DNA from 4 places in the Arthrobacter sp. DMZ02-1R genome. Region 2 is predicted to be linked to each of the others. Evidence: riboswitches for the same ligand, from Rfam matches in the RefSeq annotation. Region 2 holds a riboswitch; each other region holds the start of a gene.
The links. A riboswitch is a leader RNA that binds a small molecule or an ion and turns the genes downstream of it on or off. The one in region 2 is predicted to bind S-adenosylmethionine.
Positions count from the first base shown of each region.

Region 1: it holds a riboswitch for S-adenosylmethionine, as region 2 does, so the genes downstream of both, metX (homoserine O-acetyltransferase MetX) here and AC3ANQ_RS08705 (aminotransferase class V-fold PLP-dependent enzyme) in region 2, are expected to answer to the same signal.
Region 3: it holds a riboswitch for S-adenosylmethionine, as region 2 does, so the genes downstream of both, AC3ANQ_RS17800 (hypothetical protein) here and AC3ANQ_RS08705 (aminotransferase class V-fold PLP-dependent enzyme) in region 2, are expected to answer to the same signal.
Region 4: it holds a riboswitch for S-adenosylmethionine, as region 2 does, so the genes downstream of both, AC3ANQ_RS01935 (DUF1737 domain-containing protein) here and AC3ANQ_RS08705 (aminotransferase class V-fold PLP-dependent enzyme) in region 2, are expected to answer to the same signal.

Region 1 is NZ_CM173230.1:3,341,978-3,349,143, forward strand. Features, by position in the region: gene AC3ANQ_RS16020 (SGNH/GDSL hydrolase family protein) at 1-154, shown strand, start outside; gene AC3ANQ_RS16025 (hypothetical protein) at 221-616, shown strand; gene metX (homoserine O-acetyltransferase MetX) at 638-1,759, opposite strand; SAM riboswitch class IV at 1,773-1,888, opposite strand; gene AC3ANQ_RS16035 (S8 family peptidase) at 2,163-4,586, shown strand; gene AC3ANQ_RS16040 (VOC family protein) at 4,808-5,446, shown strand; gene AC3ANQ_RS16045 (CPBP family intramembrane glutamic endopeptidase) at 5,549-6,313, opposite strand; gene AC3ANQ_RS16050 (histidine phosphatase family protein) at 6,414-7,094, shown strand; gene AC3ANQ_RS16055 (DeoR/GlpR family DNA-binding transcription regulator) at 7,104-7,166, opposite strand, start outside.
Region 2 is NZ_CM173230.1:1,765,885-1,773,050, forward strand. Features, by position in the region: gene AC3ANQ_RS08695 (metal-dependent transcriptional regulator) at 1-298, opposite strand, end outside; gene AC3ANQ_RS08700 (class I SAM-dependent methyltransferase) at 328-1,104, opposite strand; gene AC3ANQ_RS08705 (aminotransferase class V-fold PLP-dependent enzyme) at 1,154-2,578, opposite strand; SAM riboswitch class IV at 2,614-2,726, opposite strand; gene hisN (histidinol-phosphatase) at 2,887-3,699, opposite strand; gene rsgA (ribosome small subunit-dependent GTPase A) at 3,779-4,894, opposite strand; gene aroA (3-phosphoshikimate 1-carboxyvinyltransferase) at 4,897-6,291, opposite strand; gene AC3ANQ_RS08725 (DoxX family protein) at 6,298-6,813, opposite strand; gene AC3ANQ_RS08730 (sigma-70 family RNA polymerase sigma factor) at 7,033-7,166, shown strand, end outside.
Region 3 is NZ_CM173230.1:3,738,380-3,745,545, forward strand. Features, by position in the region: gene AC3ANQ_RS17785 (ammonium transporter) at 1-1,376, opposite strand, end outside; gene AC3ANQ_RS17790 (helix-turn-helix domain-containing protein) at 1,628-2,203, opposite strand; partial or broken gene AC3ANQ_RS17795 (sodium:solute symporter family transporter) at 2,305-2,679, shown strand; SAM riboswitch class IV at 2,796-2,916, shown strand; gene AC3ANQ_RS17800 (hypothetical protein) at 2,932-3,246, shown strand; gene AC3ANQ_RS17805 (hypothetical protein) at 3,290-3,478, opposite strand; gene AC3ANQ_RS17810 (VIT1/CCC1 transporter family protein) at 3,786-4,910, shown strand; gene AC3ANQ_RS17815 (matrixin family metalloprotease) at 4,958-5,884, shown strand; partial or broken gene AC3ANQ_RS17820 (helix-turn-helix domain-containing protein) at 6,109-6,273, shown strand; gene AC3ANQ_RS17825 (type 1 glutamine amidotransferase domain-containing protein) at 6,318-7,097, shown strand.
Region 4 is NZ_CM173230.1:422,464-429,629, forward strand. Features, by position in the region: gene AC3ANQ_RS01920 (glutamate--cysteine ligase 2) at 1-894, shown strand, start outside; gene AC3ANQ_RS01925 (O-succinylhomoserine sulfhydrylase) at 920-2,128, opposite strand; gene AC3ANQ_RS01930 (rhodanese-like domain-containing protein) at 2,129-2,539, opposite strand; gene AC3ANQ_RS01935 (DUF1737 domain-containing protein) at 2,536-2,793, opposite strand; SAM riboswitch class IV at 2,804-2,916, opposite strand; gene AC3ANQ_RS01940 (hypothetical protein) at 3,119-3,478, opposite strand; gene AC3ANQ_RS01945 (hypothetical protein) at 3,788-4,051, shown strand; gene AC3ANQ_RS01950 (DinB family protein) at 4,129-4,626, shown strand; gene AC3ANQ_RS01955 (aminodeoxychorismate lyase) at 4,644-5,585, opposite strand; gene cls (cardiolipin synthase) at 5,710-7,158, shown strand; gene AC3ANQ_RS01965 (MarR family winged helix-turn-helix transcriptional regulator) at 7,162-7,166, opposite strand, start outside.

The DNA.
Region 1 (7,166 bases), 1.6 Mb from region 2:
GCGCTCCGGCGATCTCGTGTGGGCACGCGAGTATTTTGTCCCGTGGGTCATCCGCCGGATCCGGCACCAGTCCTCCGGCGACGGGATCTTGCCAAAACGCCCGACGCCGGGACCCGTCTTCGGTCCGGCCGACTCCGTTTTGCCCCGAAGGTGACGGAGGACCACGACGCTTGCCACACGGGCCGGGCTAAGCTGGAGAAAGACCTAGGAGGCCTCTATCGTGAACAATTTGATCTTCTGGATCATCGTCTGCTCTTGGCTGATTCCCATGGGGATCCGTATGTTCAACCGTTCGCGCCAACGCAGGATCAGGGACTTCCCTCCGCAGAATTACCCGGGCCAGAATTATCCAGGCCAGAATTTCCCCGGTCCTCCGCAGAACTACCCCGACGGATACCCGGCGCAACCACCGGTAATCATTCCGGCTGAGCCACCGCCCCCGGTGGCGACGCCCGCACCACAGGCTGCTCCGCCGTCGTCGACCGTTCCCCTGCCGGACACCGCACCCCATGGCTACCGGGCCCGGAAACTTGCCGAACTGGACCAGCAGTACAGCGACGGGAAAATCGCCATGGAGGACTACATGAAGCTCCGCCAAGAGATCATGAACGGCTGATTCAGGCGAAGAAAGCCTGGGTCAGCCAAAGAAAGCGTCGCGCAACTGGGGGCCCAGCTGGCCGATCTCAGTGAGGAAACCGTCGTGCCCGATGGGTGCTTCGATGACGTGCACTGAGACCTCGCCGGGCAGCGCCTTGGCAAGTTCGTGGGATTGCTCCGGAAAGTAGAGCCGGTCCGAGTCCACCGCGGCAACAAAGAATGTGGCTGTGGCCACGGACAGCGCGTCCTCCAATGAGCCCCGGCCACGGGTGATGTCGTGGCTCATGAGGGCCTCGGTGATGGCGATGTAGCTGTTGGCGTCGAAGCGCTGGACCAGTTTGCTTCCCTGATGGTCGAGGTAACTCTCCACCTGGTAACGGCCCCGGTCTCCCAACGCGGCAGCCTGAAGGGGTGCCTCGCCGCCCTGGGCATTCCGGCCGAAGCGGAAATCCAGTTCTTCCGCTGAACGGTAGGTGATGTGGGCGATCCGCCGGGCCAGGGCCAATCCTGCCTCGGGCGCGCGCTGGCCATAGTAGTCACCACCGTTGAAATCGGCGTCCTGCCGGATGGCGAGCGTCTGGGCCTGCGCGAACGCGATCTGCTCGGCAGTGCTGCATGCCCCGATTGAAATCACGGCACATCGCTTCACGCGGTCCGGATAGCTGACCGCCCATTCCAGGGCACGCGCACCGCCCATGGATCCGCCTACCACCGTGTGCCAGCTGTGGATCCCCAAGGCGTCGGCCAGCCGGGCTTCCGCCGCGGTGCTGTCCCGCAGCGTCACCAGCGGAAACCGGGAACCCCACGGCTTGCTATCGGGCGCGCTCGACGACGGCCCTGTGCTGCCGTAGCAGCCTCCCACGATGTTGACGGAGACGACGAAGTAGTGGTTTGTGTCAATGGTCGCCCCGGGTCCAACGAGTTGCTCCCACCAGCCCTCTTCGTCGCTTTCGCCACGGGCCACGTGCGTGCTGCCCGTCAGGGCATGTTCCACGAGCACGGCGTTTGAAGCATCGGCGTTGAGCCGTCCCCACGTCTCGTACGCAAGGACGACGTCCGGGAGAAGACCTCCGGCCTCCAGTTCGAGTCCACCCACGGAGACATACTTGAGCGTTCCGTCCCGGGTGCCGGAAAGGGGTATGGCTGTTGCAGCAATTGTCATTCGTTGACACCTCACATCGCGCTTGCCCGCCGCCAAAAAAGCGAAGGGCCAGGTCTTCACCCGGGGCACCCCACCGCGAGAGGAGGGTTGCCGGCCAGCAAGCCGGGGCTGTCACTGGCACTCATGACCTAATACGAAGAGTCTAGGAAAACCGGACCCCTTCTGACGAAGATTATGACATCTATGTGACACTCGGCCGTGTCTTGTTCATGCAAGGGGGCGGAGAGGCCGTTACCGAAGGGGAGCATGATGCGCGTGTGACTCGATAGAATCAGGCACAGCAGTCCGGCTCCCGAGCTCCAGACGGAGGCAGCGGAATCCCAATTCTTGTCAGCACCTCGTGAAAGTCCACATGCAGTCCATGCCAACAACCCGCAAGGCAATTTCAATCTCAGGAGGATCCATGCGCTTTGCCCAGCGCCTGGCCATAGCTACAGCGACGCTCCTGATGGTGCCTCTGGGTTTGGTACCACCAGCTGTGGCCCAGGCCGCACCTGGCCAGCAGGCCAGCGTGGAAACGAGACCGTCAGGCGACGTCAGCGTGGACTCATTCGAGCCCGACACGACCGCCGGCGAAGCGCGCTACATTGTGCGGTACACCGACGGGTCCGATGTTGCGGGACAAACGGCATCTTTACAGGCTCAAGGTGTCCGTGTTGGGAAGACGTTCTCGCATGCAGTCAAGGGCGCAGTAGTGGCAGCCACCCCCCAGAAGGCCGCAGAATTGTCCGGGTCCGCCGGCGTTGCTGCCGTCGAACGCGACACAACGGTGAAAATTGATGCCACCCAGGACGGCGCCCCTTGGGGTCTGGATCGAAGCGATCAGCGCACCCTTCCCTTGTCCGGAACCTATACGCCCCCCGCGAGCGGCGCAGGCGTCGCCGTCTATGTGGTTGATACCGGCGTGCTGGGCACGCACGTGGATTTCGGTGGACGAGTGACGGCAGGATGGAGCGCGTTCGCCGGGAAACCCGCCACGGATCCGTGCACCAGCGCTCCAACGCCGGAGGCTGGTCACGGAACTCATGTGGCCGGAATCGCGGCGGGAAGTACCTATGGGATGGCCAAGTCGGCAACCATCGTCCCGGTTCGAGTCCTCGACTGCAATGGCAGCGGAAATGCCTCGGACGTCATCGCGGGCCTGAACTGGATGGTACAGGATCACCAGGCGCACCCCGGGCAGCCTGCCGTCGCCAACCTCAGCCTGTCGGGCGACGCGAACCAGAGCCTGGACGCCGCTGTGCAGAACGCCATCGACAATGGCATCACCGTGACCTTGGCCGCGGGTAATTCGAGCGTCGACGCCTGCACCCTGTCCCCAAGTCGTGTGCCGGCGGCCATCACAGTGGCCGCCACCGATGCGTTTGACCGGCAGGCTTCCTTTTCCAATTTTGGGTCCTGTGTCGATTTGTACGCGCCAGGGGTTCAGATCACCTCCGACTGGAACACGACAACGACAGCCACGGCAATCCTCAATGGCACGTCAATGGCCTCTCCCCATGTGGCGGGAGCGGCCGCCATGCTTCTCTTCATGCACCCGGCGTGGACCCCTGCGCAGGTAGCTGCGACTTTGACTGCGGGGGCAACCTTCGGAGTCATCCAGTCAGCCGGAAACTGCACGCCCAACCGGCTGCTGTACGTCAGCAGCGCACTCTTTTCGGCAGCGCAGTATCCCTCAGGCGGCTTCGTCGCGGCAGCGCCGTGCAGGCAATTGGACACCCGTGACGGTACCGGCGGAGTCACCGGGCCTGTCGGGCCCGGACAGACCATCAACGTCAAAGTCACAGGCCGCGGTGGAATCCCCGCCACGGGGGTCTCCGCCGTCGCGATGAACATCACGGTCGCCAACACCACGTCGAACGGCTTCATCACCGCCTACGCCGCTGGAACCCCGCAACCAAACACCTCGAACGTGAACTACGGGCCAGGGCAGATCGTCCCCAACTTCGCCATCACCCCCGTCTCCGCTGACGGAACCATCTCCTTCACCAACACCTCCTCCGGCACGGTCCAACTCATCGCCGACACCTCCGGCTACTACCTTGCCGGCGCCGCGTCTACTCCCGGGGCGTTTTCCGCCCAGGCACCGTTCCGGCAATTGGATACCCGCATCGGAACCGGCGCACCCAAACAAGCCGTCGCCCCCGGACAGACCATCAACGTCAAAGTCACCGGCCGCGGTGGACTCCCTGCCACGGGGGTCTCCGCCGTCGCGATGAACATCACCGTCGCCGACACCACGTCCAACGGCTTCATCACCGCCTACGCCGGAGGAACTCCGCAACCAAACGCCTCGAACGTCAACTACGGGCCAGGGCAGATCGTCCCCAACTTCGCAATCACCCCCGTCTCCGCTGATGGAACCATCTCCTTCACGAACACCTCCGCTGGTACCGTCCAGCTCATCGCCGACACCTCGGGCTACTTCCTTGGTGGTGCGGCTACTGATCCTGGAGCGTTTTCGGCCCAAATACCATTCCGGCAATTGGATACCCGCATCGGAACCGGCGCACCCAAACAAGCCGTCGCCCCCGGACAGACCATCAACGTCAAAGTCACAGGCCGCGGTGGCGTCCCGGCGTCGGGGGTTTCCGCCGTCGCGATGAACATCACCGTCGCCGACACCACGTCGAACGGCTTCATTACCGCCTACGCCGGAGGAACCCCCCAGCCGGGCACCTCGAACGTGAACTACGGGCCAGGGCAGATCCTCGCCAACTTCGCCATAACCCCGGTCGGCACCGACGGAACGATTTCTTTCACCAACAACTCGAGTGGCACCGTACAACTGATCGCTGACACTTCGGGCTACTACGTCTCCGGCTGAGGCATGGCCTCGCGTCGGGGCGCTTCCTCGATGCGGGGCTCAACGGGCCCACCCTGCCGGTCCAGGACCGTTCTCCGCTGGCTCCGGAAGCTTTGTGACGAACGCGTAGTTTTCCGTCATGGCCCGTCCCGAAGTGACCCTGAGCCGGCATTTCGATTCATCCCACCTTGGTTAGGCTTGACTTAGCTGAGAGCTCCATCACAAAGTGCCAAGATGAAGCCATGCGCATGGATCACGTCTCTTACGCTTGTGAACGAGATGGCCTCTTGGCCACCACCGAGCGGATTTCCGCAGCATTGGGAGTGGACGCAGTCCGGGGCGGAGTGCACCCGCGCTTCGGTACCCGGAACATGATCATTCCCCTTGCTGACCACAAATACCTGGAAGTTGTCGAGGTCCTTGACCACCCGGCATCCGACAAGGCACCCTTTGGACAAGCCGTCCGTGCACGCTCCGCCGCAGGAGGTGGTTGGATGGGCTGGTGCGTCGCTGTGGACGACCTGAGCCCGTTCGAACAACGTCTCGGACGCGCCGCTGTCCCCGGCAACCGCAAGTTCCCGGATGGCCGCGAACTCGTCTGGTCGCAAATCGGCATCCTGGGACTGATCGCCGATCCCCAGGTCCCGTACTTGCTCCGTTGGGAAGGCGACCCCGCGCTTCACCCGTCCCTCGTCTACCCAAGCGACGTCAAGATGTCCAGCCTCACCATTGCTGGTTCGGCGGAGCGGGTCACCGAGTGGCTCGGGGAACCCGTGGAGAAGCCCCTTGAGGACGTTGCAGTCCAATGGATGGCTCCCCACGGAACGCCTGGAATCATGTCGGTAACGTTCGAAACTGCCAACGGAGCCGTCACCATCTGACGGACCATCCGGCTAGGAAGGCCCGGAAAACTTCGGCCGCCATGGGCGGGTGCCAATGACGTCACCCGCGATGGCGGCCGAAACCCTTTAACCGCGTTGTTCCTACCCCAGCCCGATCGCCTTGCCGAAGACGCTGAAACCGACGAATGCCACGATGTCCAGGAGTGCATGCGCCACCACGAGTGGCATGACCCGTTTGGTCCTGGTGTAGATCCAACCGAATACCAAACCCATGACCGCATTGCCGATGAAGGGCCCAAAGCCTTGGTACAGGTGGTAGCTGCCGCGCAGGAGCGCGCTGAGCCCGACCGCCAGCGGCGTGCTCCATCCGAACTTCCCAAAACGGTCCAGGAGGTAGCCCACCACAATGACTTCTTCGACGACGGCGTGCCGCACCGCGGACAGGACCAGCACAGGCACTGTCCACCAGTAGGAGTCCAGGCCGCTGGGGATGATCGCGGTCGTGATCCCCAAGGCGCGGCCGGCCGCATAGAGGCCCAGCGACGGGATTCCGATCAGCGCGGCGAGACCCAGTCCCTGGAGCCCGTCGCGGCCCGGGCGGGCGAAGTTGAAGCCTAGACGCGTAAATCCCGAAGGGCTCTCTGCCGTTAGGCGGTGCACCGACAGGAAGTAGAACACCAGCACCACAGGGACCAGGGCGAAGGCAATATCGAGCAGCTGGTACGTGAGATCGAAGTACTCACGGGTGTTCTGCGAACGATTGAGGGTGGACGTTGCCTGGGACAGGGGCGCCCGAGTCATCTTGTCCAACAACTGCACCACGGAGTACACGGCCGATTGGCCCAGGGACAGGCCAAGGACTATCAGCACTTCGGCGCGCAGCCGGCGCGTTGAGGCAAGGAGCATGCTTCTATCTTGCCCGCATTTGGCTGAAGTTTACCCGGGAGTTCATTCTCCGGGGGTCGCCTGCACATCAAGGGCGGCAGCGGACCCTATGCTTGGTGGGATGAGCGCGCCAGCACGAATCTTCATGATCCGGCACGGCCAGTCCGCCGCCAACGCCGATACTTCCATCTACAACCGTGTCCCCGACTACCGCATCCCGTTGACGGAGCTCGGGGTCGAGCAGGCAAGGGCCGCTGGTGAGGATCTGCGCAAGAAGCTCGACGGCGAGCCTGTGTGCGTCTACGTCTCGCCGTACCTCCGGGCATACCAAACTCTTGAGGCACTGAATCTGGGCAACCTCACGGAAAGGGTGATCGAGGAACCCCGGCTGCGTGAACAGGACTGGGCCAACTTCCAGATCGCCGGAGACATCGGGGACCAAAAGGAGCTTCGCAACCTCTACGGCCACTTCTTCTACCGGTTCCGCGAGGGCGAATCAGGTTCGGATGTCTACGACCGCATTTCGTCCTTCATGGAAACCCTGTACCGGCACTGGGAAAAACCCGATTACGCGCCCAACACCCTGCTGGTTACCCACGGCCTCACGATGCGCCTTTTCTGCATGCGGTGGTTCCACTGGTCCGTGGAGTACTTCGAGTCCCTCAACAACCCGGGCAACGCGGCACTACGGACCCTCATCCTCAACGATCAGGGCAAGTACGATCTCGACACACCGTTCAGCCAATGGGTGCAGCGCAGCACGGACGAAACCGTGCTGAACGCTCCCCCGATGGATTTCTGACGGGCACAGCTACGCGTCCTTCGCCACGATCACTTCGGTGCCGCTGGCTTCGAACGCAGCCTTGTCCTCGGC
Region 2 (7,166 bases):
CTTCGTCCCAGCTGTAGCCCAGTTCCCTCACGAGGTAAGTCTCGATCAGGCGATGCCTGCGGACCATGCCCAGGGCAAGCTGCATTCCCTGGGGCGTCAACGTAATGGCACTGTAGGGCTGGTGGTCCACCAGGCCTTGGTCCTTGAGCTTGCGGACCATCTCCGAGACGGAGGAATTGGCGACGCCTAGCCGCTGCGCCAGCTGCGAGGACGTGATGGGTTTGTCCTGCCACTCCGTGAAGGAGTAGATGACCTTGACGTAGTCCTCGATCGAGGAGGAGGGCGCACTGGTCTTCACGGTTACAAGCCTATCTTGAACCGGCGGCCTCAGACCTTCCACGCCCGCCAGCTCTGCGTGAGGTACGGCAGCGTGACGACCTCGCCCTCCGTGTGCCCCAGATGCTCGAAGAGATACCACTGGAGGTTCCCCAGCACCTTGGCCCGGGTGGCGTCATTCGCCCTCAGATAATAGCTGCGGGACTTCACCAGTTCGAGGATGTCAGCCGGGGTCACGGGATCCTCCCAATGCGTCACGTGACTTTCCAGACCGGCAAACTCCGGTCCAACCACAGGCCGGAAGTCCCGTTTGTGGACATCGCCGGCATGCATGATGCGGGACAAGCGGTGGACCCAGGGCACGGATGTGTCCAACTGGTTCCAGATCAAGCCGATAACGCCCCCGGGGCGCAGGATCCGGGCGATCTCGGTGCTGGCGGCGAGGGGATCGCACCAGTGCCAGGCTTGGGCAACGCTGACGACGTCGAATGCTGAGTCCGCCAGTCCAGTTGCCTCGGCCGTTCCCTCCAGGGCGACCACTTGTGGATACATTTTGCGCAGTTGCATGAGCATGTCCGTGGAAGGGTCCACCGCGGAGACGGCCAGGCCGCGCTCGACCAGGAGCGCCGTGAACTTTCCAGTCCCGGCTCCCAGGTCCGCCGCGTCTTGCGCCCCTTCCGGCAGGAGCCAATCGGCTGAATCCGCTGGATAGCCCGGCCGGACCCTGTCATAGTGCTCCCCGCCGTCCTGAAAGCTCTGACCGAGCTCAAGGCGCCGTTCCTCATAGAGCTTGGGGCCGGCTGACGTGCCTTTGGATCGCGGGGCCACGCAGGAACTCCTTCGTAGGACGTGAAAATACCCTACGAATCTATCGCAATCAGTCGATAGTGCAGGGAGCTGCGCCCGCGGTCCCGGGGGTGTTGGGAGCCCACTCCGGGTAGCTGCGGTGGTCGTTCGCAGGGACCCAACGGCCCGCATCCACGACGTAGTCCCAGCCGAGGCCGTTGCTCTTGAGCGCCTGGATGCCTGCGATGAGCCGTGTGGCGTCCTCCAGCCGCGACCCCACGCCGAAACTGGCCCGCAGGGATCCGGACGGGAGGCCTAAGCGCTTGAGCAAAGGATGGGCGCAAAAACGCCCATCGCGGAGGCCAATGCCGTGTTCGGCCGCAAGATAGGCCGCCACGAGGCCTGCGTCATAGCCTTGGAGCGAGAAGTTCACGACGCCGATGGTGTCCTGGGGATCGGTGTCGCTGAAGATCTGGTGGACGGTCACGCCGTCGATCGCATTGAGGCCATCAACCAAATGTGTACGGATGGCGGCTTCGTGGGCATGCCATTCCTCGTGGTCCAGGCTGGCGATGACCTGCGCGGCCCGTGCGAGGGTGGCCGCGCCGAGCACGTTCGGCGAGCCTCCTTCGTGCCTGGCCGGTCCCGTGGCCCAACTCACGGAGTCAAGGCGTGCCTCGCGGACTGCTCCGCCTCCAGCAAGGTGGGGTGTGCCGGCGTCGAGCCAGTCGGGACGGCCCACCAGGACGCCCGCGCCGAACGGTGCATAGAGCTTATGCCCGGAGAAAACCAAGTAGTCAACATCCGCGGCGGCGATATCGATGCGGCGGTGCGGAGCGAGCTGGGCCGCGTCCACCACAATCCGCGCGCCGAATTCGTGGGCCAAAGCAGCAAGTTCCTTGATGGGCAGGATCTCGCCCGTCACGTTCGAGGCACCCGTGACTGCCAGGAGGCTGACACCCCCGTGGGAGAGTGCCGTGCGCAAATTGGCTACGGTGTCGACCAAAGTTCCCGCTGCCACAATGCCGCGGTGCGGAACGCCTTGCCACGGCAGGAGATTGGCGTGGTGTTCGATGTCCAGATAGAGGACCTCGCCAATGTGGCGCCCGTCCGCGACAGGCAGGCACCCAGCCAGGAGGTTGAGCGAGTCGGTGGTGTTGCGGGTGAAAATCACGGAATCGTCTGCCCGGCCACCAACGAAGTCGCGGACGATGTTGCGGGCGTTTTCATAGACTGAGGTGCTGATCTGTGAGGCATAGCCTGCGCCGCGATGGACACTCGCGTAGTACGGGAGGATCTCGTTGAGATATGCCGAAACTACGGTCAAGGCAGGCGCCGAGGCGCCGTAGTCGAGGTTGGCGTAGCGGACGTGGCCGCCCTGGATCAGAGGCGCTTGCAGTTCTGCGCCAGTCACCGCGGCCAACGGACGGGATGCCGGAGATCGGGATTCACTGCGCTGCTGCGCGGCATCGTGGTGCTGCGAGAGAGCGGGAGAAGTAAACGTGGCTGTGCTCATGGGACCTCACTCAAGAGGGACCCCTGCGTGCAGGGGGTCCGCGCTTGCCGCATCCGTTCCGGACCGGCCGGGTCGTCACCCGGGGCACCCCGCCGCGATGGAGGGTTGCCGGCCAGCAAACCGGGGTTTCGCGCTGGCACTCGTGACCTGTAAAGAGACTAGGACACCCGCGAGGCGGGTTCCAATGTGACCCTGATTGTTAAGCGGATTGTTACGATCACCGGAAAATGTGCCTTCTGCCGAAGAAAAAGTGGCGGACGCCCCGAAAAGGGGGCGTCCGCCGTCGTTTATTCAGTGAATAGAGTGGATTAGAGGAGGTCGTCGAGCTCGGGGTTGAGCCTCTTTAGGACCTCGGAATGCAGGATTGAGTTGGTAGCGACGGCGTTTCCGCCAAAGGGACCATCCGCGCCGTTCAGGGACGTGAAGCGTCCGCCGGCTTCAGTCACGATCGGCACCAAGGCAGCCATGTCGTAGACCTGGAGTTCCGGTTCCGCGGCGATGTCCACGGCGCCCTCGGCCACCAGGCAATAGGACCAGAAATCGCCGTACGCGCGGCTGCGCCAGACATCGTTCTCAAGGCCCAGGAAGTTGTCGAGCGAGCCGTGCTGCTTCCACTCGGAAAGCTCAGAGTAGGAAAGCGAGGCATCCTCAAGCCGTGACACGTTGGAGACTTTCAGCCGGGTGGCTGCGGCCAGTGATCGGCCCATGTAGGCGCCCGAGCCCTTGGCAGCCCACCAGCGCTTGCCGAGCGCCGGAGCGCTGACAAGTCCCACCACAACTTCGCCCTCGTCCACGAGGGCGATCAGCGTTGCCCAGACGGGTACGCCACGCACGAAGTTCTTGGTCCCGTCGATCGGATCGATGATCCAACGCCTTGCGCCGTGGCCGGTGCTGCCGAATTCTTCGCCGAGGACGGCATCGCGGGGGCGGGAACGGGAGAGCTGCCCGCGGATTGCTTCCTCGGCAGCCTTGTCGGCATCGGTCACTGGGCTCAGGTCGGGTTTGGTCTCGACCTGAAGGTCCAGTGCCTTGAACCGCTCCATTGTCAGGGAATCGACGGAGTCGGCCAGGACATGGGCCAGCCGCAGGTCGTCGTTGTAGCTCGAATCGGGTTGGGTCATGGTTCCAAACTACCGTCTATTCGCCAGTGAACCGGGGAGGTAGGACGGCAACCGACGCGCAGTCAGTTGACCCTGCGGTTCAATTGACTGTGCCCAATTCCTTGGCCTCTTGGACTTCCATGCGCGGGTCCGCGCCAAGGAGCCGACGCAACGATGCCAGGCGGGCGGGGCCGGCCTCGCCGGCATGGCCATTAGCGACCCACGAATCCAAGCCACAACGGACGGCGGAGGCATCGTGCTTGCAACCCCGCTCGCACGATTCCGTTCCGGGTTCCAGATCCGGGAAGGCGTGCAGGATGCGGTCCGGGTTCACGTGGGCCAGGCCGAAAGAACGGATGCCGGGCGTATCGATGATCCAGCTGCCGCCAGGGGCGTCGCTGAGCTTCAATGCAAGTGCTGAGGACGAGGTATGGCGGCCCCGGCCCGTGACGGCGTTGACCCCACCGGTGGCGCGCTCGGCGCCCGTAAGGGCATTCACCATGGTGGATTTCCCGACGCCGGAGTGGCCCAGGAGGACGGTGACCTTGCCGTCGAGGTAGTCCCGCAGTTGGCCGACGGCGTCGCCATCAAGCCGGGCGGACAAGCCATCGTCGGACCGGGCGTCGATGCCGGAGGCGCCTGCATCGGCCGTCCGGCTGATGATGATGGGGAAGCCAAGGCTTACATAGTTGGCGAGCAGTTCCGTGGGATCCTTGACATCCGCTTTGGTGACGAGCAGTAGCGGCTCGATCCCGGCGTCGTACGCTGCTACCAAGGCGCGGTCGATAAATCCTGTCCGGGGCTCCGGGTTGGCAGACGCAACCACCACCACGAGCTGGTCGGCGTTGGCCACCACAGCCCGTTCGATGGGATCCGTGTCGTCGGCGCTTCGCCGCAGGAGGGTCTTTCGCTCCTCGACGCGCACGAGGCGGGCGAGGGTATCCGGGGCTCCGGACACATCGCCGACGAGGGCCACGAAGTCTCCAGGGACCACGGGGGAGCGCCGGAGTTCCCGGGCACGGGCCGCAATGACGATTCGCTCGTTGTCCGAGCTTTCGCCCACTATTGCGGTGTATCGGCCGCGGTCGACCGTAATGATGCGCCCTATCACGGCGTCGTCGTGGCTGGGGCGGTCCTTCGTGCGGGGGCGGGTGCCCTTCTTGTTGGGGCGGATCCGGACATCGGATTCGTCCCAGGAGCTTGCGTCGCGAGCCATCGTTAGTTGCTTGTCTCCGTTGAACCGGTGTCCGCGGCCGCTGGGCCACCAGTGAGCATTGACGCCCAGATTTGCGGAAATTCCGGCATGGTCTTGGAAGTGGTCGCGATGTCTTCGACCTGGATGCCCTCGACGGCGAGCCCAAGGATGGCGCCCGCGGTCGCCATGCGGTGATCGGCGTAACTGTGCACGACGCCGGCATGCAGCGCTGCGGGGCGGATCACCAAGCCGTCGCTGGTTTCCTCGGCGTCGCCACCGAGCCGGTTGATTTCAGCCACCAGCGCTGCAAGCCTGTCCGTTTCGTGGCCGCGCAAATGCGCGATGCCAGTGAGCCGGGAAGGGCCTGAGGCCAGGGCGCACAATGCCGCCACAGTGGGGGCGAGCTCGCTGGTTTCGTCGAAGTCCGCACCAAGGATTTCGGAGCCGCCCGTGACAGTCAAAGTGCCGTTGTCCAGCGTGACGGTCGCACCCATGGTGGCAAGAATGTCCCGCCAGAGGTCGCCCACCTGTGTGGTGTTTGCAGGCCAGTTGGGGATTCGGACGGTTCCCCGGGTGGCCAGCGCCGCAGCGAGGAACGGTCCTGCGTTGGAGAGATCCTGCTCGATTCTCTCGTCGAAAGCCTGGATGGGCCCGGGGGCCACACGCCAATGGTTCGGCACGGAGTCATCCACCTGGACTCCCGCGCCGCGCAGGACCGAAACTGTCATGTTGATGTGGTCGAGGCTCGGCACGGGCTTGCCCACATGTTCCAGGTGCAGGCCTTCTTCGAAGCGGGCACCGACCAGCAGCAAGGCGGAGACGAACTGCGAAGAGGCGCTCGCATCAATGACGAGGTGGCCACCGCGTACCGAACCGGTACCGGAAACTTTGAACGGCAAGGAAGCGGCCGGTTGCCCGTCCAGGGCGCTGACTTCTACCCCGAGTGTTCGGAGGGCTTCGATGATGGTGCCCATGGGCCGTTGGCGCGCGTGTGGATCGCCGTCGAACACCGAAATGCCGTTGCGGAGTGCAGCAAGGGGCGGCACGAAGCGCATGACTGTGCCGGCAAGTCCGCAGTCGATGGCGGACTCGGGAGCAGCCGCAGCCGCGTCCATCGGGGTGACTTCAAGGTCCGGGCCGTACTGTCCGTCGCCTGGAACTCCCGTAACGGTTGCGCCAAGCTGGCGCAGGGCTTCGACCATCAGCGCAGAGTCCCGAGAATGCAGGGGTGCCCGCAACCGGGACGGGCCGTCGGCCAATGCCGCCAGAACGAGATAGCGGTTGGTCAGCGACTTGGAACCGGGAACCGTGACCGTGGCATCCACGGGGTGGCCGGCGAAAGGCGCCGGCCACAAGGGGAGTACGGAGGCTGTAGGGCTGCCTGATTCGTCTGTCTGCGTTGCGGGGGTTCCTGGCATGCTTCCTTATGCTCCAACTGCGTTGTCTACGGCCTTGCGAACGGCGCGGTCTGTCTTCTTGAGCTGCTTACCGGTGGCCTTCTTGGCGTCCATGGCGAGGTGTTCGGCGCGCCACGCGAGACTTGGCCGGCCGGCCGTGTCCACGGCAGCGAGCAGCACGCCGCCGGTCAAGGATATGTTCTTGAGCAACTGGGCGCGGCGGGCGAGCCGGCCTTCCTTCGTGCTGATGTCTGCGGAGCGCCATTCGACAAAAGTGTTCAGCACCGAAATACCCGCAAGCAGCGTAGCCGAGAACCGGGAACACTTGCCGAGGGCGAGCAAGGCGCCCGCGCCTACCTGCGTGCCGCCGATGACGCGCGCCAGCATTTTTTCGTCCGCCTGGAAGGGCAGCGACTCCGAAGCACGGCGGAGCAGCGGGGAAAGCTGCTCGGCAGTGTCATCCGCGTTCTTGAGCTTGTCCAGCCCCGCGACAACAAAGCTGGAAGCCAACATTGGCCTGGCGAGAAAACGGACGAGGGACATGTTTTTGCCTCCTGGATGGCTTGCCACAATGGTCAGGTGGTGCTGCGTTCGAGTGGTGCGGTTTTCACGGGGTGCAGTCGGATCTAGTCTTGCATCTTTGTGGAATATTTGCCCGGAGCCTGCCGTTGTGAGAAGAAGGTGCGGTATGGGCTGGACCTCGGGTTTAGGCGTGTGTGTTGTGCTGCGCCTGTGTCAACGTCGTTGAGCGGAGATGGTTTTTTGGCCTTGGTTAAGGACCGCGAGGAACACTTGGCGCTTGGGCGGGAGCTGCCAGTGGACTCCCGGAGGGTGACAGTAGACTTGGATGCAATGAGCACCATGGATCCGGCCGCAGCGGCCATGTACAAAGCAGC
Region 3 (7,166 bases), 2.0 Mb from region 2:
CTCAGCTCCGTTTCTTCGACTTTGCCTGCCGCCGGGGGCGTTTTGCCGTTCTGAGGTTCCCCGGGATTGAAGGATCCACCAACCATGGCCAGCTCGTAGGCGGTTTCTGCGTGTTCCGTGATGTCGATGCCCGTCAGTTCTTCGTGCTCTTTGACGCGCATGCCAACTGTCTTGTGGATGGCCAGGCCAATGAGCGTGGTCATGATCGCGGTCCACACGGTGACCACCAGGGCCGTCAATATTTGGGGCCAGAATTGGGTCAGGCCGCCGCCGTAGAAGAGGCCGCCTTCAGTCTTGGCCGACGGTACGGCGAAGAATCCAAGGGACAGGGTCCCCCACAGGCCACCGACAAAGTGCACGGCAACAACATCCAGCGAGTCGTCCAGGCCGATCTTGAACTTCAGCCCGATTGCTAGTGCGCAGACTGCACCCGCGATGACACCGATGACGATGGCACCAATGGGATCCACGAATCCGCACGCCGGAGTAACTGCCACCAAGCCCGCAACAGCGCCGGATGCGGCACCGAGGGACGTCGCATGGCCATCGCGGAGCCGCTCTACGAGAAGCCAGCCCAGGAGCGCGGCGCTCGTGGCCAGGAGGGTGTTTGTCCAGGCGAGCGCGGCGATTCCGTCAGCAGCCAGTTCCGAACCGGCGTTGAAGCCGAACCACCCGAACCACAGCAAGCCTGCCCCGAGCATCACGAAGGGGAGGTTGTGCGGCCGGATGTTGGGGTCCTTCATGAATCCGAGCCGTTTGCCGAGCACTACTGCAAGCATCAGCCCGGCCATGCCGGCGTTCATATGCACTACTGTGCCACCGGCAAAGTCAAGGGCTGAGATCTTGCTTCCAATGATCCCGGTGGATCCGAAGAGGCCGCCACCCCAAACCCAGTGGGCAATGGGCGCGTAGACGAGGGTGACCCAGAGGCCGGCAAACAGCAGCCATGGGCCGAACCTGACGCGTTCAGCCACCGCGCCACTGATCAGGGCGACCGTGATAATGGCGAAGGTCGCTTGGAATCCGATGAAGACCATGTCCGGCAGCCCCGGGGCTTTCCCGCCGATGACGCTGGTCAAACCGCTGAGTCCGAAGTTCGCGAAGGGGTCTCCGATGAAGCCGCCCAGGGTATCCGGGCCGAATGCCAGTCCGTAACCCCACAGGGCCCAGACCACCGCGACCACGCCAATGGCGCCAAAGCTCATCATCATGATGTTGAGGACGGACTTCATCCTGACCAAGCCGCCGTAGAAGAACGCCAAACCTGGCGTCATGAGAAGGACGAGGGCGGAAGCTGCAAGCATCCAGGCTGTTGCGCCGGGATCCAGGGTCTGGGGGCTCACATCCAGCCCTACGCTAAAGAATGCTGAGTTCATTTCGGGAGCCTTCCTGCATATACGGCGCTCCATGGCGCCCGCACGGCGAGACCATTTTAAAAACGAACAGGTCTTGGTACCTCACGAGGTACCGACCTTGACGAGTTGCGTTGACTCGAAGGTACAGCCGCCCTGTTTCGGTATTCGGCACGAATTATTTCAAGCACGTAACGCAGAAAGTCCATGGGTTAAATTCTGAAGTCAGCCAGGTTTCCGGCTTGTTACGCTCCGCGCGTCGCAAGGCGCCAGCATCAGCGACTGGCTGCCGGCACCAGTATCCAGAGCACCTCAACGGGCTCGTCCGTGGGGTTGACCCAGGTGTGGGGCTCGCGGCCCGGGAAGGACAAGGTGTCCCCCTCCTCGAGCTCGTACTCCTCATTGGTGAGGATCAGCTTGATGCGTCCCTTGACCACGTGCAGGACATCGACGTCGCAATCAACGGCGTAAAGCTCGGCTTCTCCGCGGCCCCGGGGTTCGATGGTCGCCTGCAGAATCTGCAGCCGCCGCTCTGAGCGGGCGGTCAGGAGCCGCTCCACGATCCCCTGCCCGCCGAGCGAAATCCGCGGACCATCGTCCCGCCGGGTCAAGTGCGTTTCGGGGGCGGCAAAAAGCTCGCCAATTGATACTGAAAGGACTTGGCAAAGCGTCACAAGGGAAGCAACCGACGGCGATGTCAGGTCCCGCTCGACGCGGCTCAGGAAACCCTTGGTCAGACCGGTGGCATCCGCCACCTGTTCTATGGTGAGCCGCTGCGATTGGCGGGCGGCACGGATTCTGGAACCGATGGCAACGGGGACATTGCTTGGTTCAACGGGGAGAGCCTTCATTCACGAACCTTTCAGGCCGTTGCTACGGCCCTATCATTGCAGCAATAGTAGCCGGATCGCTGGCATGGCGGGCCTTTTGGGACGCCGGAGCGTCTCGTAGGGCCGGCGCCCTGATCGGCCTTGCCGCCCGCGTGGCACTGCCCAACATCGACGTCAAGGCACTTGGCAAGGACGTCGTCTACGCCGAGGTGGCAACGCACATCCTGCCGATCGGCATCGGCGGCCTGGTCATGGCCGCAGCGGTCGCCGCCATGATGTCCACCGCCTCCGGTGCCCTCATTGCCGCAGCCACGGTGGCCCGCGCTGACGTTGTCCCGTTCGTGGCCAGCTGGTTCGGCAAAACGATCAACACCGACGACACCGAAAACCCCGAGCACGACGTCAAGGCCAACCGCTACTGGGTCCTTGGCCTGGGCATCGTGGGAGTGTTGATCTCGATGGCGGCGCAAGACGTCGTGGTGGCCTTGACCATCGCCTAGATTACGACGGCGGCGCCGCACCTTCTCGTTCGAGAGGCTGCGGCGCCGCGGCCGTGTCCGGGGGGCTTGAACACAGAGGCACAGGGGCGGGCCTGCCTGTACAGTAGGAAGAGCTTCAAGAGATGTGGCGCCAAGCTCCGACTTGCCATACGCCAACCCCATGTTCACGGGTGGTTCGGATGAAGAAGCGGCCCGACCCCGGACCAGAGACAACCGAGCGGGCAAGAGCAACTCCACCAGGAGAAGGCAATGCCTTTGGAAACCGGCGCTACCGCCAGCCACACCACGCAGCTAAGCACCGCACCCGCGCCCCGCGCCAGGCGGGTTGACGAGTTTGTCCGGGTGATTCCCGGCGTCGACCTCTCCCAGGGTTCCATCACGTTCGTGGTGAACGGCCGGCTGGAACGCCTTTGGCATCACGAGCCGCGGCTCATCACCCAAGCCCTCTCGCAAGCAGTCCAGCCTGCCCGGTGGTTCCCGGCCACACGGAAGCTCACGCTGACGGTGGCCGCAACCGGGCACCGGGCGGGCGTGGAACGTCACTTCATCCTGAGCGCGTTTTAGCCACCCAGATTCAGCGAGTCGGGGCTATTCGACGCTGCCGAGGCTATTCGATCTCTCCAACCTCACGGTGTTCGTCGACGTCGAGCGGAACCGGCCGTTCGTCGTCGTCGAGGACCTCGGATTGTTCTTCCCAGTCCTCGTCCACCTCCAGGTCCTCGTTGTAGTCGTAGGCGGGATCGGCCTCGACCGTGGGACGGTCGGGGTGGCGGGCGTGGGTCTCGGTGCTGTCCATGGTGCAACCTCCGTTCGACGTGCCGCTGAGCCCATCGCCAGGCGGATCAGGCAGCCGGTCACCACGCCACCGAAGCCAATTCGTGGACCCTGTCCATCCATCCCAGCACTGCCCCATCCGGTGGTCAAGGCTTAGCGGGAGCCTCCCCGTTTTTGAGGCATACCTAAAACGTCGAGTAAGGATTACCAGCCGAAAAGCCGCGGAAATTGGCGATAAAGTGGACGTGCAATGAGGCGATGAAGCCCGCCCCAGCAACCCAGGAGTCCCGGTGCACCCGCACGCAAAAACCCCGCAATCAGACAGTCCGTTGGACTCAAGCAGTCCATCTCAAGACGCAGCAGCCACCAGGACTCCCCCATCGTCGTCGGACCTCAAGCGCTGGCGGCAGTACTTGGCCGACGAACGCGCCGAGGCCGCCGTGTACCGCGAACTGGCGCAGCGCCGCGATGGTGAGGAACGCGAGATCCTTCTGGCCCTCGCAGAGGCCGAAGGCCGCCATGAGGCACACTGGCTCAAGCTCCTCGGCGAACACGCTGGCATGCCGAAGGCAGCCTCCATCCGTAGCCAGTTGCTTGGCTTCCTGGCGCGGAATTTCGGTTCGGTGTTCGTCCTGGCCCTCGCGCAAAGGGCGGAAGGCCGCTCCCCTTATGCGAAGGATCCCGCCGCGACCCGGGCCATGGCGGCCGACGAACAAATTCACGAAGAAGTTGTCCGCGGCCTGGCGACGCGCGGCCGCAACAGGTTGTCCGGCACCTTTCGCGCCGCGGTATTCGGTGCCAACGACGGCCTGGTCAGCAACCTTTCCCTCGTGATGGGCATGGCCGCCACCGGCGTGCCCGCAACCGTGGTCCTCTTCAGCGGCATCGCCGGCCTGCTGGCAGGCGCACTGTCCATGGGAGCCGGCGAATATGTCTCGGTCCGCTCGCAACTGGAGCTCCTCAAGGCCACCCGCCCCACCCAGGCCACGCTGACCGCAGCCCCGTCCCTGGACATCGAACACAATGAACTGGTCCTGGTGTACCTGGCCCGGGGCATGTCCCACGAAGCCGCCGAACACCGCGCCGCCGAACGCATGGGCCTCTACAGCTGCGATTGCGATCCCAGCCTCTCGCTCCATCCCGAAGTGGAAGAAACCGTGAACGAGCACGAAGCGATCGGCTCCGCCTGGGGCGCCGCCATCTCCAGCTTCTGCTTCTTCGCCTCGGGCGCCATTGTGCCGATCCTGCCGTTCATCTTCGGCATGACAGGCTTCGCTGCGCTCGCTGTGGCCGGTACGCTGGTGGGCATCGCGCTTCTGTCGACTGGCGCCGTCGTCGGCCTGTTGTCCGGAACCTCGCCGCTGACCCGCGGCCTCCGGCAGTTCGCCATCGGACTCGGCGCGGCCGCGGCCACGTATGGGCTGGGACTCGTCTTCGGCGCTGTCATCCGTTAGTGGCATCGGCCCGCTTGGGGCTCGGGAATCAGGGACTTGGGGGAGACTTGCATTCGAACTACGGGTACGACGGCGGTCCGCCATCTCCGCAGCGGCGGCCCAGTACCGCCGTCGCACTGTTCCGAAACCTGATGGTCGTGGCGATCGTCGCGGCCGTAGCAGTGCTTGTGAGTGGTTTCCTCCGGGGCGACCCCCGGATCAGTGGCCTGCTTCCGAACCTGGGTCCTTCGGCCCAGGCCCCAAGCCACAACTCCTCCCAGGGCGCAGATTCCGGGCAAGGGGCGCAAAAAGCCGCGCGTGCCCCGGACACCCCGCCGCCCGGCCTGGAGGAAGCCGGCCACGCGCTCGGCTCCCCCGCCAAGCCAGCCGTGGCAAGCAACTCCTACAAATTCTTGGCCACCAACGCCGACGGCACACCCGTGGGCTACTCACCGTGCCGTCCCCTGCACTACGTGGTCAATGCGGCCCTGGCCCCTGCCGGCTCCGAGGGGCTCATCGCCGACGCCATTGCGAAAATCTCTGGAGCCACGGGCCTCAAATTCGTCAACGACGGAGCCAGCACTGAAAACCCCTCAGAAAAGCGCAAGCCATACCAACCGGCCCTCTACGGAGATCGTTGGGCACCGCTGCTGATTTCGTGGACCACCCCCGCGGCCGCCCCGGCATTGGCTGGATCCGTTATCGGCACCGGCGGCAGCACCATGTACAGCTTCGGCTCCGGCCCCAAGAGCTATGTGACGGGAAGCCTGGACTTGGACGCCCGGCAAATCAAGGAACTGCTGGGCGTCCCCGGTGGCGCCCGCTACGTCTCAGCGGTGGTGCAACATGAACTGGGCCACGTGGTTGGCCTTGACCACGTGGAGGATCCGATCCAGCTCATGTACCCGGAGATCGGCGCCCCGGATGGCTTGGCGGCCGGAGACCTGAACGGCCTTTACAAACTCGCATCCGCACCCTGCCGGAGCGACCTCTAGCCCCGTTCAGCCTCGGCCCTGCCCAATAGCCCTGCCCAGACCAACCCCCACCGGACATGCCCAACGTTCAGCCCCAGCAGTGGACATTTAAGTACTATGTTCACTCCTCCTGGCCAAGGCTGGGCATGCTCCTGGTTGTTTGAGTGGATTCCGGGCTAGTTCAGGGCACCTCCAGCAGCTTGGACCAACCCCAGGGTTTCCCGCCAGCAGTCCGGTAGTTGCCAAATACGGCACAGGCGGCAAGGGAACTGAACTTGGAACGGCAGTCGATGCACCACCGGCTCCAACGGATCTTCGAGTTGTGCGGCGGAGACCCGCGCGGAACGGGACGGCTGGCGGCCCTTCATCTGGCAACCCGCTTCGCCGGCTTTAGGCCCACAAGAGCCTGAATTTGGGCTAGGCGTAGGCTGGAATGTGGACGATAGGAGCACACATGAAGAAGATCCTCATGGTATTGACCAGCGTTTCCGAGATCGGCGATACGGGAAAGAAGACCGGCTACAACATAGCCGAGGCTGCACATCCTTGGAAGGTCTTCAAGGATTCCGGGCACTTCGTCGACTTCGCGTCCATCCGGGGCGGCCAGCCCCCGCACGATGAGGTGGACTCGAAAGATCCCATCCAGGTTGCCTTCACTGAGGACGAGGCCACACGCGCCGGACTCTACAACACTGCCCGCGTCGAAGTCGTTGATCCCGGCCAGTACGACGCCGTCTTCCTCGTGGGAGGCCACGGCGCCATGTGGGACTTCCCGGACAGCGAAGGCTTACAGAACCTGGTGGCCAGCGTCTACGATGCGGGCGGTGTGGTGGGCGCGGTCTGCCACGGACCGGCGGGCTTGGTGAACGTGGACCTGGCCGACGGGTTCCGGCTGGTCGGGGGCCGGGAGGTGGCCGCCTTCACCAACGACGAGGAAGTTGCCGCTGGGATGGATAAGGTCATCCCGTTCTTCCTGGCGGACCGGCTTAAGGAACAGGGCGCCATCCACGTCTTCGCCGAGGTCTTCGAGGAGAAGGTCGCGGTCGCCGAACGGTTGGTGACCGGCCAGAACCCGGCTTCCGCCGCCGGCGTGGCCAAGGAGATGGAGAAGCTCCTCGCGGAGGTCATCCACCAGGAAAAGGCCGAAGAGCAGCACGAGGCGGAGGCCCTGCGTGCAGAGAAGGACGCCAAGAAGGACGCCAAGAAGGCGGCTGCGGCTGGCACTGACCACTAACGCCCGCAGCGCATTGAAACTGGCGGCCGCCCCTACGAAGGGGCAGCCGCGGCGCTTGGACGGCCCACC
Region 4 (7,166 bases), 1.3 Mb from region 2:
GATCCCCGGTATGCCGTCATGCTCGAACGCTTCGGCATCACGGCACACGAACAGCTCACCTGCGGATTCCACGTACACACCTCGATCGAGTCCCCGGAAGAAGGCGTGGCGGTCCTGGACCACATCCGGGACAAGCTCGCAGTCCTCACCGCGATCAGCGCCAATTCGCCCTTCTGGCGGGGGCTGGCGACGGGCTTTGAGAGCTACCGGACGCAGGCCTGGAACCGTTGGCCGTCCTCGGGTCCGTCGGCCGTCTTCGGTTCCTTGGCCTCCTACCGGCGGGTGGTCCGAAGGCTCATCGAAACGGGTGTCCTGCTGGATGAAGGCATGGTCTACTTCGATGCCCGGCTATCCCGGCACGTTCCTACGGTGGAAGTTCGCGTTGCCGATGTCTGCCTCCGGGCCGAGGACGCCGCGTTGATCGCAGTGCTCGTCAGGGCCTTGGTGGAGACCTCTGTGCGTGAATACCATGCCGGCATTGAGCCTGCGGCAGTGCCCACGGTGCTTTTGCGGATGGCGTCGTGGCAGGCAAGCAACTTTGGACTCCGCGGCGAACTCCTGGACTTTGGAACCTTTCGGCCCGAGCCTGCCGCCGACGTGGTCTGGTCGTTGGTGGAATATCTGGAACCGGTGCTGGCGGAACAAGGTGAATTCGACTTGGCGAAGGCCGGCATCGCAGCCATCCTTAGCCGTGGTAACGGTGCGATCGAGCAGCGCGGTGTTGCCGAGCGGTGGAGCGAGAGCAACGGCGGCCAGCCCGACTCCGCCGGGCTGGCCGCCGTCGTCCAGCACGCCGTCCAGATCACGATGCGCTCAGAGAAGGACCAGAGCGACACCAAACCGCAGCCCGTCCTCACCTGGGTGCGCCAGGACTGGCGCGACGCGCCCGGCTAACCACGCCGGGCTGACCCGCAGCCGGCTAGACCTGCTTGAGGGCCCGCTCCAGGTCCCGGATGAGGTCGTCCACATCCTCCAGCCCCACCGAAAGCCGCACCACACCGTCAGCCAGCCCGATGGCCGCGCGGCCTTCCGGACCCATGGCACGGTGCGTGGTGGTGGCAGGGTGGGTGATGAGGGACTTGGAATCGCCCAGGTTGTTCGAGATGTCGATGACGGAGAGCCCGTCCAATAGCGCGAAGGCGGCCTCTTTCGCCGAGCGTCCCGCGGAGGGGAGCAGCTCGAAGGTCAGCACGGTGCCGCCGGCTTTCATCTGCTTCGCGGCGAGCTCGTACTGCGGGTGCGACTTCAAGAGTGGGTACTTGACCCAGCTGATGGCCGGCTGTTCCTCAAGCCATTCGGCGATCCGCAGCGCCGACGCCGAGGAGTGGTTCACGCGCAGCCCCATCGTTTCGAGGCCCTTGGTCAGGACCCAGGCGTTGAACGCGGAGAGGGATGGCCCGGTGTGCCGCATGAGCTGCTTGACGGGACCGTCGATGAACTCCTTGGTGCCCAGGATCGCTCCGCCCAGGACCCGGCCTTGGCCGTCGATGTGCTTGGTACCCGAGTAGACGATCACGTCCGCGCCCAGATCGCCGCAGCGCTGCAACAGGGGAGTGGCAAAGACATTGTCGACGACGACGGTTGCCCCCGCCGCGTGTGCCAGCTCACTCACCGTGGCGATGTCGACGATTTCCTGCATGGGGTTCGACGGCGACTCGAAGAACACTGCCGTTGTCGGCTCGGACAACGCGGCACGCCACTGGTCCAGGTCCGGGCCATCGACGAAGACGGTCTCGACTCCCCAGCGCGGCAGGATCTCGTTGAGGATGACGAAGCAGGAACCGAACAGTGAGCGCGCGGCAACCACCCGGTCACCGGCCGCCAGCAACGCACCGAGGGCGGTGAAGACAGCGGACATGCCCGACGCCGTCGCGAAGCACGCCTCGGTGCCTTCGAGCAGGCGGAGGCGCTCCTGGAAAGTGGCCACGGAGGGGTTGCCGTAGCGTGAGTAGACGAAGCGTTCGTCCTCTCCGGTGAACGCGCGCTCGGCGGCCGCGGCGGATTCGTAGACGAAGCCGGAATTGAGGAAAACGGCCTCGGACGTTTCCTGGAAATTGGTGCGGTCAAGGCCGCCGCGGACTGCCTGGGTGTCAGGGCCCCAGCCGGCGGCGTCAGGATTGAATGTCACTTAGATGTTCCCCAGGTTCGTCGGAAGTCCACGGTTTTTCCAGCCGTTCACGGTTCGCTCGCCGTAGCGGTCAGGCTCGCCTTCAAAGCCCTCCAACACGTTGTAGGCGGTGTAGCCGGCCTGCGTTGCGGCGATGGCGGCGGCGATCGAACGCTGGCCGGAACGGCAGAGGAAGACCAGTTCGGTGCCACCAGCCTCTGGGGCCTGCTGCGTCAGCTCTTCGATGAAACGCGTGTTGGGGATCCCACCGGCAAGGTTCCACTGGATGAACAGGGGATCGTTTTCGGTGGCTTTGGTGTCTGGAATGCCGATGTGTGCCCACTCGCCTTCGGTGCGGACGTCCACCAGGATGGCGCCCTGCTCCAGTTTGGCCCAGGCATCATGCGGGCTCAGGTCGCCTGCATAGCTCATGCGTGGCCCTCGCCGTCGAACTCTTCGTCGAGTGCATCCACTGCAGACGCGACTGCCGCATCCGCGCTGGCGATCGCCGCGGGCAGGATGATGGCCTGCGCCACGATCACGTCCGTGCCATTGAAGGTGGCAGCCGGGCTGCCGTGCAGCACGTAGCCTTCCGAGAGGGCAGTGGAGATCCGCTCGCAGAATTCCTTGGTATCGGGACCCGTGATGAGCCGGTAGGAGAGTTTTTCTTCGGTGGGTTCAGGCATTGGTGCTCCTCAGTCACGCTTGCAGTTCGAAAGTGTCGATACGCCGAGTAGTCACCTGAGGCACCCCGCCGGAGAGAGGGTTGCCGACCAGCAAGTCAGGGCTTCGCGCTGGTGCTCATTACTCAAGAAGAAAATAACATCCACGACGGCGGCCCGCACCACCGGCCGTCGTCATGTTCCGTAACCGGGGCGGCGGCCCAGCTGATCCGGGCGAGAATCAGCGCTCGACGTCGGTCCTGCGGGACCCGGATGCCCCTTCAAATATGTGGCAGGATCGCGCATTTACCCAGCGTGGCTTGCTGAGCACGGGATCACTGGCGGGGGACTAAGCCTCGGTTTCCCGCGGAAGCGGCTCTAGGCTTGCTTGGATCCGGCGTGGCAATTGTTTGGATTCTTGCACCAAAAACGACGGTGAATGATGGAACGTGGTGCCTTGATGCTTTCGGATTTCCAGCAACTCATGGACGGATATCCCGGTGGCCGTGGCCAAGGCATGCAGCGAGAGGCTGTTGTGATGAGCCAGGGCAAAGACCACACCTGACAGGGCTTCGAAACCTTCTGTCTCGTAGATTTCCTGTACCAAGTTGGACATGGCATTCGCATCGTCGATTGATCCCGCTGACGCGGCAGTCGCCATGGCAGTTAGCGACCATGCAGCGGAGTCGGGGCTGATGTAAATGCTCATGTCGATACCCTACGGACTCAAGCCCACTTGGGGAATGGGCGGAACGTCTTCCTCAGCGACCCAAGTGCCTCGCAGTTGGTGTCGTTATGGACGCCGATAACGACAACAAGTGCGGGTCAGTTGGGCAAGAAGTCTGATACGCCGGCCCCAGAACCGGCGCATCAGACGCCTTTATCCGGCTGGGGGCCGTTGGCCCTAGAGGTAGATCGCCCTCCCCAGCAGGGTTCACGAAACTAGTTAACTACTGCGGCCATGGCGGCACAATAGACTCTGGCAAGCTAAATGACCCGGCCCCCTACACTCGGATTCATGTCGGGTCATGGGGGAACCAGAACTGTGATGGCGGCCTGCGTTGGTGCTCCGGAGGTCCAGATGGTCATCGGCCAGGATCCGCGGACCGGGCTGGCTCCGCAGGACCTGACGTTCGATTGCTCCGCCCCATACACGGGGGTTGTTCAGCTGCAGCCGGGGCCGGTTAACATCCAGGTTCACGTGGCGCGGGCCAATTCGGGCGCCTCCGCCTCTGCCGGAGCTGGAGAAGTCGCCGCGGTGAGGATCACGGCCAACGGCTGAGAGGCGAGGCTGATCATTGGGTGGTCCAGGGGCCGCCTTCGATTGCCCTGGGGCGCCGGTCTTGGGATACTCCACCCATGTCTTCTCTCCCCGTGACGTTTGCCGAGGACGTCATCAACCAGCAAATCAGGACCCAGTTCGAGGCATTCATTGACGAGCACCGCCGTGCGCTCAATGCATGCTTGAACGGGTTGACCGAGGAACAAGCCCGCCGGTCACTGGTGCCGTCCCGGACCACGCTGCTTGGCCTCGTGAAGCACGCGACCTTCGTCGAGAAGGTCTGGTTCGACGAAGCCATCACTTGCCGCCCACGCACCGAGATCGGTATCCCCGCGACGCCGGACGAGTCGTTTATCCTCGACGACGGCGACACCATCGCCACAGTCCAGCAAGCACATCTCGAGGCATGCGAGGCGTCACGCCTTGCGACCTCGTCCTTGGAGCTCGACAGCATGCTCAACGGCAATCGACGCGGCCCGCTCCCGTTGCGCTGGGTGTACCTTCACCTGCTGCGCGAACTCGCTCAACACTGCGGGCATGCAGACATTCTGCGGGAGCAGATCCTGAGTCAGTAGCGCCGCCTTGGAAACCCCTATTCAATCCCCGCGAACAGCTCGTTGAGCTCGGCCGTGAGCTGCTTGCGCATTGCCGGGGTGCCGATCTCCCTGCCGTCCACATGATTGACGGGCGCGATGAGCCGGATGCTTGAGATCAGCCACACTGCGTCGGCGTCGAACAGGTCGTCCGGGACCAACGGGCCGTAGCCGAGCTCCCAGCCGGCCGCCTTCGCTTTCGCGAAAAGTGCGTCTTGCGAGGTGCCGGGGAGGATGCCGCTGTCCAGTTGCGGAGTGATGAGGCGCTTGACCGTGCGCACGGAACCGGCGCCGTCGTCCACCGTTTCAACATGCGCCAGCAAAACGGTGGAGGTCGGACCCTCCAGCACGCGGCCGTCTGTTGAGATGAAGATCGCGTCGTCAGCGCCTTGCTTGTGCGCGTAGCGCAGTGCGGCCATGTTCACGGCATAGGACAGAGTCTTGGCACCGAGCAGCAGCCAGGGGGCGCGCTCGCCCGCATCCGTGTCGAAGCCGCGGTCAAGAAGTACGACGTCGATGCCCGTCTCGCGCTGCCGGCGACTGCCCGCGGGGGACGGCGAAGCCTGGATCCAGCATGTAGGGGTCGAAGCGCCTTCGACGCCGCGTGTCACCAGAAGCTTGATGACTACTTCGTCCTCGGCCGGGCTCGGCGCGGGGAACGCGTCGCGGAACTCGGTGATTGCAGTGTTGATCGCCTTGCGCCACACCTCCTGATCGGGAATGTTCAAGTCCAGAGCGCGGGCTGAGCCCTCGAGCCTGTTCAAGTGGGCCTGTACCTTCCGTGCCCGGCCCTCGAGGGCGAGCAGCGATTCGAAGACGCCGTCACCTCGGGTGGCGCCCAGGTCCGTGGCCATGAGCTGCGGCTGGCTGGAATCGGCGATGCGGCCGTTTTCGAACGCGGGATCCAGGAAAACGAGGACCGTCGGGGCAGGAAAAGTCATGCTTCCAGCTTAGTGCGGGCCCGGCAGGACGTGAGGTCAGCAGCGGTGCGCCGGATAGGCTGTGCTGACTGCTAGTTCTTTTGACCGCGGGGGTTGTGGAGTGCTGTTTCCTTTTCAGCTCGGGATGGAGTGGACCTGGCTCCTGGGCGCATGGGTGATCGCTGAAATCATCCTGCGCATCGTGCTGCTTGGCGTCATCCCGGGAAACCGCCGTCCCACCACGGCCATGGCCTGGCTCCTGGCCGTCTTCCTCGTCCCTTCCGTCGGTTTCGTCCTGTTCCTGTTGTTCGGCAATTTCCGGCTGTCCCGCCGTCGTCGTGAGCAGCAAGAGGAGGTCAATGAAAGGGTGCGTGCCGGCACCTCGGCGATCGCCGCCGTCGTCAGCACATACTCCGGACCTGAATGGGTGACGTCGGCGGGTGAACTGAACCGGCGCCTCGGCTCGCTGCCGATGGTGGACGGCAACTCCGTGGAGCTGATCCCCGGCTACGAGGAATCACTCAAGGCCATGGCTGAAGCCGTGCGGGGGGCCAAAAAGTTCGTCAACGCGGAGTTCTACATCATGAGCAGCGACCCCGTCACCGACGAACTCCTCACCGAGTTGGAGAACGCGGCCGTGCGCGGGGTCAACGTGCGGCTCCTGTTCGACCACATCGGCACGCTGCGGATACCGGGGTACCGAAGTCTGGTCCGCAGGCTCAGGAGTGGCCGGATCCAGTGGCGCCGCATGCTGCCGCTGTTGCCCGTCCTCGGTCAGTGGCGCCGTCCCGATTTGCGGAACCACCGGAAAATCCTGGTGATCGACGGCGAAATTGCCTTCACCGGCTCCCAGAACCTGATCGAGCCCTCCTATAACAACCCCAAGCACCGACGCGCCGGCCGTAAATGGGTGGAGCTCATGGCCCGCATGGAGGGGCCGATCGTTGCCACCCTCAACGTCGTCTTCGCCACCGACTGGCTCAGCGAAACGGACGAGTCCCTCGAAAACCAATTGCAGGTCTCGGTCCGAGCGACACCCGGCAGGATGACCGCACAGGTGGTCCCCAGTGGCCCGGGATTTGTCACGGAAAACAACCTGCGCCTCTTCAACACGCTGATCTACTCCGCCCAGCACCGCATCTCGATTTGCAGCCCTTACTTCGTCCCTGACGATTCGCTGCTGTATGCCATCACGACGGCGGCCCAGCGTGGCGTGGATGTGGAACTTTTTGTGTCCGAGAAGGGTGACCAGTTCCTGGTGCATCACGCGCAGCGGTCCTACTACGAAGCGCTCTTGGAAGCCGGAGTGCAGATCTACCTGTACCGGGCACCGTACGTGCTGCACGCCAAGCACTTCACGATTGACGACGAAGTTGCCGTTCTCGGTTCAAGCAACATGGACATGCGCTCCTTCTCCCTCAACATGGAGGTCTCGGTGATGCTCCTGGGTGCCGAGGCCGTGGACAGTATGCGCTCGGTCGAGTCTTCGTACCGGGAAATGTGCCGCGAACTGACCTTGGACGATTGGCTGGACCGGCCGATGCTTGCCAAGTACGTGGACAACGTGGCGCGATTGACGGCGACGCTGCAGTAAGGGTCAAT